DNA from 2 places in the Rhizobium sp. RHZ01 genome. Region 2 is predicted to be linked to the other one. Evidence: riboswitches for the same ligand, from Rfam matches in the RefSeq annotation. Region 2 holds a riboswitch; the other holds the start of a gene.
What was found. Region 2 has a riboswitch for FMN ahead of IB248_RS20305 (DMT family transporter). Riboswitches for the same ligand answer to the same signal wherever they lie in the genome.
Positions count from the first base shown of each region.

Region 1: another riboswitch for FMN. It lies ahead of ribB (3,4-dihydroxy-2-butanone-4-phosphate synthase); the one in region 2 lies ahead of IB248_RS20305 (DMT family transporter).

Region 1 covers NZ_JACUZZ010000001.1:585,907-589,990, reverse strand. Annotated here, with positions in the region: gene tkt (transketolase) at 1-224, opposite strand, end outside; gene IB248_RS02705 (hypothetical protein) at 613-954, opposite strand; gene ribB (3,4-dihydroxy-2-butanone-4-phosphate synthase) at 2,126-2,752, opposite strand; FMN riboswitch at 2,867-3,011, opposite strand; gene IB248_RS02695 (glucose 1-dehydrogenase) at 3,117-3,899, opposite strand; gene tpiA (triose-phosphate isomerase) at 3,968-4,084, opposite strand, start outside.
Region 2 covers NZ_JACUZZ010000020.1:49,148-53,231, forward strand. Annotated here, with positions in the region: gene lon (endopeptidase La) at 1-808, shown strand, start outside; gene hupB (DNA-binding protein HupB) at 1,016-1,291, shown strand; FMN riboswitch at 1,414-1,563, shown strand; partial or broken gene IB248_RS20305 (DMT family transporter) at 1,646-2,546, shown strand; gene IB248_RS20310 (esterase-like activity of phytase family protein) at 2,618-4,084, shown strand, end outside.

The DNA.
Region 1 (4,084 bases), on a different contig from region 2:
GAGATCAGGAACCGGTCACGGTCGTACCAGTAAGGGTCCTTGCTATCGAACTTCATGAACTCAGAGAAAAGCACGGCCGCGATGTCTGCCATGCCCATTGGCATGCCGGGGTGACCGCTTTTGGCCCTCTGGACCGCGTCCATGGAAAGGAACCGAATGCAGTTGGCGAGCTTGCGGAGGTGGGGGTCTTTTGGCGCGGGAACAGATGCGGTCGTATCGGGCATGGGTATCTCCTAGTTCAGACCGAGTATCTCGCTTGGAGATAGGGCGAGGACGAAGAAGCGACAGAATGGTGACGCGTCAGCGACTATGGGTCACACATCAGAAGGTGTACTGGCTGTCCCCGGAATGTGAAAGCTGGAAGCTACGGGAACAGCCGCTCGGAAAAGCATTCTCAATTTACTTACGCATCTTCGCGGGCTTGCTGTTCACAACCAACGCGACGCCTCTCAGTTTGACCAAGCACCCGCCACAGGAGGCAAATATTTCACCGCGTCGGCTTGCGAACGCTAAGCATCACGCACATGCCGTTCCGGTAAGAATTGAATGCTTGGCAGGATGAGGTGGCGACGCACTGGTCCTGACAGGCAGCGAGACTGCCCCAGCGGCGCGTTACTCCGGCTTCCATTGATACCGTTCGGGATGGGCCTTAACCTTGGCTTCCGTAATGCTTCCATCTTTACGACCGGTGGGGTCGACATACATCGCCCTGGCGGCCATCAATGCGATGTAAAGTTCGGCTTCATCGGCGTCGAGGGTCGCCACAAACACGCGCTGTTCATCATCCGCCAGGGCAAGAAACCTCTCGTATTGATCAATCGCCTCGGGTTTGGCGCCGTCTCCAAAAGGCAGCCACTTGAGCCGAAGGCGTTGACGTAGGGTTGCCTCCTGCCGCTTCGTGCCTTCGCCATTGATGTGGTAGGTTTTGCCCTTTTCCAAAGTCATCTCGGTCAACCGAAGCTTCTTGGAGCTTTGTAGGGTAGAGCATTCAACGTTTATTCGATAGGGGCTTATCGAGAAGCGCGACAACTGGCCCGTCAGAGGCATCGTTTGCTGGCTGCCCCCCCGCTAGGGGACGCGGCGCGGTGCCTTCGCCCGTCGTCGACCGCATTGCCATATCGCCCAAGCATGTCACGAAGCCATTGGTTTTCGGCCATTAGCTCTTTTCTTCGCTCGTCAACGCCCGCCGAGCATTTCAACCGGTCTGCCTGCCTAGAATGAACTGGGCGCTTGTCATTGCAAGCAACTCCCGGGCCGACAGGCAAATTGATTCCCGTTCTACCTATTTCTTGACCAAGGACTTCATCACCATCGTCCACTCCCCTCGGTTCGGCTTGCACGACGGCGTTATGCTTCCGAGAGTCACTTTCAGAGAACCTAGCCTCGCTTCCGGCCATCAGGTCATCGAGTTCTTGTATCCAGAGGTAATATTTCTCCCGCAAAGGATGGTCGTCGGCCAACGAAGTCAGCTTTGTTTGCGCTAAGCGCTTTTTATCTCGATGCAATCGGGTATCGATTCTCACTGTCCATCAACCTCGCTATGGAGAAGCAGAACATACAGTGAACATTGGCGGCGGTAAAGCTTGAGTCTTGAGCGGATAGTTCAAAAGAATCCGACTCCCTGATTTTCTCTGCGGAAGTCGACGGCAACCCAAAGCTACGGCTAGGGCTGCTGCAGCGGGCGCTAAAGGGCTTTATCTTTCAGACGACAACAACAAGCTCGTGTCGGATGCTGGTCCGGCCACACCGAAATCACTTGGTCCGCTTGACTCCATACCCGCTATAACGCGCAAGCAGTTGCTTTAATTGCTCATTCTGCAATAGCAGTTTTTGAGCCAATTGAGATCTGAGCTCAGTTATTTCGCCATCCAGGTCTAACGCTACGGCCGAAAACGTGTCGGCGACCGACCCACCCTTGGATGTATTAGCCTTAGTAGCCACGGCGGTGCGAGACTTGGCGTTTTTTAGCCGCCTAAAGACCAACGGGAAGGGAGCGTCCCGTAAAAAGCTATCCGATGGCGGACATGTCGCACGCAGCCGTACTTTGCTACCCGTCCGTCGGCTGACGTCCATCTTTAGCTTCGGCGCGATTCCCCAATGGAAATCGCGCCTGCAATTCCGAAAATCATGCGGCCTTGGAAGACAGGCTGGACGTTCTATACGCGATGAGATCTTCGATCGTGATTAGGTGGAGACCGTGTCTTTCAGCAAACACTTCCAGCTCGGGTAGCCGAGCCATCGTTCCGTCGTCGTTTGCCACTTCGCAGATCACCCCCGATGGTGAAAGACCAGCAAGCCGGGCAAGATCTACCGCCGCTTCCGTGTGGCCCGGACGAGAGAGAACGCCGTTTGGATGGGCTCTCAGCGGGAAGATATGTCCTGGTCGTGCAAAATCCTCGGGACGAGAGCCGTCGGTGACGAGGGCCCGAACGGTCGCTGCGCGATCGGCAGCAGAAATCCCGGTTGTTGTTTCTGGGATATAGTCCACGGACACAGTGAACGCTGTTTTGAGCACTTCAGTATTGCGCGGAACCATCAGGGGAATATCGAGCTCGTCGAGCCTTTCGCCTTCCATCGCAACGCAGATGAGACCACGCGCGTTGTTCATCATGAACGCGATCGATTGAGGAGTGATTGCTTGGGAGGCAATCACGAGATCCCCTTCGTTTTCACGATCGCGGTCATCGACAACAACGACGATCTCGCCACGCGCAATCGCGGCGATCGCATCATCAATCTTGGAAATTGCCATTCTCTTCTGCCTTTCAAGGGTTGCCGCGGTGAGCGGCGAGCATGGCCTTTAACAGCCACAATTTTCCCTTGGGCGAACAAGCATACAAGTCGTCGTCAAACACGACGACTCCTGCGTTGCTCTCTTCCATCCGGACTATGACCGTCGGCTCCGGCATCTCACCGGATCTGCTGACCCTTCGCTTTCGCGAAGGCGCTCGCGGGCTCCGAGTTGCCTCGATACCGCCGGTGGGGAATTACACCCCGCCCTGAGAACATGCGTAACATAGACATTCACTGCATCAGTCCGCAAGAGCAACGTCGCGATAAACTGGCGAAAACTCCCTTCCCGCTATAAACGCACCGTTCCTCATTGTCGAACGGGACTAGGACATGATCAAGCCACCATCAACATTGATCGTCTGGCCGGTGATGTAGGTAGCATCGTCGCTGGCAAGGAAGGTGACGAGGCCAGCGACGTCCTCGCCCGACCCAGCACGCTTCATAGGGATGCCTTCGACCCATTCCTTCATCAGTTCTCCAGGGCCATAATTGCCAAGCAGCTTGCCCCAAGCCTGATCGTTGTAGGCCCACATATCTGTCTCGATGATGCCCGGGCAGAAGGCGTTCACGGTGATGTTTTCCTTTGCGACTTCCTTGGCGAGACTTTGAGTGATGCCAACAACGCCCATCTTTGAAGCAGCATAGTGTGGGGTGAAGATAAAGCCGTCGCGTGCCTGACCCGACGCCGTATTGATGATACGTCCACCGCGCCCATGCTTGCGCATCCGCATAATCGCTTCCTGGGCACACAGGAAGACACCCTTGGTGTTAACTGCCAGAACCTTGTCCCATTCGCCTTCGGTCATATCCTCGATACGGGCAATGGTAATGACACCCGCGTTCTGAATGGATACGTCGATCGTGCCAAATTCCTTTTCCGCTGCGTCATAGAGTGCCTTAACGCTGGCCTTATCTGTCACGTCTCCGACAAACGAGATAGCTTTGCCACCGTCCGCCTTGATCTGCTCAGCGACGGCATGGACCGAGTCTTCGTTGGCGGAAACCACGAGGTTGGCTCCTTCTCGCGCGAACCGCTTGGCAATTGCAGCACCAATACCGCGGCTTCCGCCGGTGATGACGACGGTTTTGTTTTCGAAGCGTCTCATAGTCTTTCCTTCTAATTGTCTGACGATGTTGAAGCTCAAAGAGGCAGCCGAAATTCCTCAGGCCGTCTTCAGGAGGCGGCCAGAATGATCTCGGCGAAATCTGCAGCCTTCAATGATGCGCCTCCGACCAAGGCTCCGTTCACGTTGGCGATCCTGAGGATATCGGCAGCATTTGAAGCCTTTAC
Region 2 (4,084 bases):
CACCCGCGAAGCTGGTGTTCGCAACTTCGAACGCGAATTGATGAAGCTCGCCCGCAAGGCGGTCACCGAGATCATCAAGGGCAAGACGAAGTCTGTTCATGTGACGGCCGAAAACATCGACGACTACCTGGGCGTTCCGCGCTTCCGCCACGGCGAAGCAGAGCGCGAAGATCAGGTCGGCGTGGTAACGGGCCTGGCCTGGACGGAAGTCGGCGGCGAACTGCTGACGATCGAAGGCGTCATGATGCCGGGCAAGGGTCGCATGACCGTGACCGGCAACCTGAAGGAAGTCATGAAGGAATCGATTTCCGCAGCGGCATCCTATGTCCGCTCGCGCGCCGTCGATTTCGGCATCGAGCCTCCGCGCTTCGACAAGAGCGACATCCACGTGCACGTACCGGAAGGTGCGACGCCGAAGGATGGTCCGTCGGCCGGTGTTGCCATGGCAACCGCGATCGTCTCGATCATGACCGGCATCCCGGTCGACAAGAACGTGGCGATGACGGGTGAAATCACCCTTCGCGGTCGTGTTCTGCCGATCGGCGGCCTCAAGGAAAAGCTGCTCGCAGCGCTTCGCGGTGGCATCAAGAAGGTGCTGATTCCGGAAGAAAACGCCAAGGATCTGGCGGAGATTCCGGATAACGTGAAGAACAACATGGAGATCATCCCGGTGTCCCGCATGGGCGAGGTGATTAAGCATGCGCTGGTCCGCAGACCGGAAGCAATCGAGTGGGATGGCACGGTGGAAACGCCCGTCATCGCGACGGTCGAAGGGCTCGACGAAACGGGTGCAACCATAGCTCACTGAGCTTTGTTTGCCACATTCGTGCCCAATTGCTTAAAAACCCTGAAAAGGCTGGCGTTTTCGCCAGCCTTTTTTTGTGAAATTGGCACACGGGTGCTTGCATTTCCTTGATTTGCAGGCTCTTTGGGGTGCGGCGGGCCTGATGAACTCTATTCTGCGCCTGGCTTATAGATTTGAGTCGTTTCGAACCATTTAGAAAGGGGTGGAAACATGAACAAGAATGAACTCGTGTCCGCAGTTGCCGAAAAGGCAGGACTCTCGAAGACCGACGCTGCTTCCGCGGTTGATGCTGTTTTCGAAGTCGTCCAGGCTGAACTGAAGGGCAAGGGCGACGTTCGCCTCGCTGGTTTTGGTAGCTTCACCGTCTCCCATCGCGCAGCCACGAAGGGCCGCAACCCGTCCACCGGCGCAGAAGTCGATATTCCGGCTCGCAACGTGCCGAAGTTCACGCCCGGCAAGGGCCTGAAGGACGCCGTCAACGGCTGATATGAATTTACTTGGCGGCCGGGCAACGAGACCGGCGGCACAAGTTTCGAAGGGTTCGGCCACGGCCGAACCCTTTTTGCTTTTCGCGGCCTTGTCGGCACGCGCGGCATGTCATACGAAATGACCGTTCTCAGGGCGGGGTGAAAGTACCTACCGGCGGTAAAGGCCTTGGCCCCAGCCCGCGAGCGCCTTTTGGTCGTGTGCCGAGAGGGTCAGCAGATCCAGTGCAATTCCGGAGCCGACGGTTACAGTCCGGATGAAAGAGAATGAGCGGAGCGGGCGAGGGTGGATTCTGCCCTCGCTGCGGTATCGCGCTCATGCGTCCTGATTTGTGTTGGTTTCGGAAAGAAAGACATGAATCAGACTTCCCCTACGTTTTCCGCTTCGCGAGCAATGGTCGGTGCTGCCTGATGATTGCCGCGGGCATCGCCTTCTCTATCCTCAATATCGTCACGCAATGGCTGACGATGAAGCTCGCTTTCCTCTCGGCCTCGGCAGCCTTCTGGCAATATGCCTTTGCCCTGGTGTTCTCGCTGCCCTTTCTCTGGCGCGCCGGTCTTGGGGCAATGAGAACGCGTTATCACTGGCGTCATGTTGTACGAGTCGCCTTGGCTGCCTTTGGGGGTAACGACCTGGGTCGCGGGGCTTGCGCAAGTACCCATCTGGCAGGCGATTGCGCTGGTAATGACGTCTCCGTTCTTCATCATCATGGGCGCACGCATCTACCTTGGTGAGTATATCGGCCCTGCGCGATGGGCCGCGACCGCAACCGGTTTCCTGGGAGCGATGATCATCCTGCAGCCCTGGTCGGACAGCTTCAGTTGGGCGGCGCTCCTGCCGATCCTCTCGGCCCTTCTCTGGGGCGCCTCTTCGTTGATCACCAAGAGCCTTACCGGAGTCGAGCGACCGGAGACCATCACCGTTTGGCTGCTCGCGCTCCTCACGCCGATCAACGGCGGATTGGCGCTAGCGGCTGGCTTCGACATTCCGACCGGCTTGACGCTCCTGCTTTTCGTTGCGGCGGGCCTCCTGACCGTGATGGCGCAGTATTTTCCTGACGTTAGCCTATTCGGCAGCCGATGCCGCTTACATTCAGCCATTCGACGATCTCAAGCTGCCGCTCAACGTGTTCGCCGGCTGGCTGGTCTTCGGCTATGCGCCGACCGGCTATCTGTGGTTGGGCGCGGTGCTGATCCTTGGGGCATCGCTCTTCATCATGCGGAACGAAATGAAGAAGGAGCGGGAGACCCGCTAGCGCGTTCAAAATATGACATCGGTGTCATCCCGGTGTCATGCCCATCCCCCAGAAAAACCTTGTGTGAACTCATGGGGGATTTCATGACAACTGTATCGCGCAAGACAGTGCTCGTTGCGGCGCTCCTGGCGACGGCCGCGTTTCCGGCCGCCGCAGAGCCCGTTTTCAATCGTATCGCAACCTTTCCGGTGGCATCCAACCTGCCACAGGAGAAAGACAAGCTCTCGGCCACTTCGGCGGAAATCATCACGGCTACCGACGACGGCATGACGCTGATCTATAGCGACAGCCCACTCGGAGCGATTGGTTTTGTCGATATCTCAGACGCCAAGGCTCCGAAGGCCGGGGGCGCGCTGATGATGGACGGCGAGCCGACATCCGTGACATCAACCGCCGGAAAGGCGCTCGTTGCCGTCAATACGTCGAAGAGCAAGGCAAAGCCTTCTGGGCGTCTCGCGATCGTCGACGTTGCCACCAAGAAGATCGAGAACGCATGCGACCTTGGGGGGCAGCCGGATTCGATCGCACTCAACAAGGACAAGACGCTCGGCGCGATCGCGATCGAAAACGAGCGTGACGAAGAGGTGAACGACGGCAAGATTCCGCAGATGCCGGCAGGCGACCTTGTCGTGTTCCAGGTCAAGAACGGCGCGGTCGATTGCGGTTCGATCAAGCACGTGATGCTGACTGGACTGGCGGGCATCGCACCCGAAGATCCGGAGCCGGAATTCGTCTCCTTCAACGACCAGAACGAGATCGCCCTGACCCTGCAGGAAAACAACGAGATCGTCATTATCGACGCGGCGACCGCAACGGTAAAGGCGCACTTCCCTGCGGGCAGCGTCGATCTCGCGGGTATCGATACCAAGCGCGACGGCGCGCTGAGGTTCACCGGCGAACTCAAGGGCGTGTTGCGCGAGCCCGACGCCGTGAAGTGGCTGGACAACGACCGTCTGGTCGTTGCGAACGAAGGCGACTATCAAGGCGGCTCGCGCGGCTTCACGATTTTCGACAAGACCGGAAAGGTACTTTACGAATCCGGTGCCTCGTTCGAACGCGCTGTCGCCAATATCGGCCACTATCCGGACAAGCGCTCTCCCGCCAAGGGTGTTGAGCCGGAAGGCTTGGAGGTCGCGACCTTCGGCGGCCAGAAATACATCTTCCTGCTTTCGGAGCGCGCTTCGGTCGTCGGCGTCTACAAGGATACCGGCGCGGAACCGCAACTCGTCCAGATCCTTCCGTCCGGCGTCTCGCCCGAGGGTGGCGTGGCCGTCCCGTCGCGCAATCTGTTTGCCACCGTCAACGAAGTCGATCTCGGCAAGGATGGCGGACCGCGATCCCACGTAATGATCTATCAACTTGCGGAAGGCGAAATGGCCTATCCGCAGATCGTTGCGGCGGAGAAGGAGGGCAATCCGCTCGGCTTTGCAGCACTTTCGGGTCTTGCCGCCGTTCCGGAAAAGCCGGGCCAGCTGTTTGCCGTCAGCGACAGCGTTCTCGGCATGCAGCCGACGATCTACACTATCGACGCCACCAAG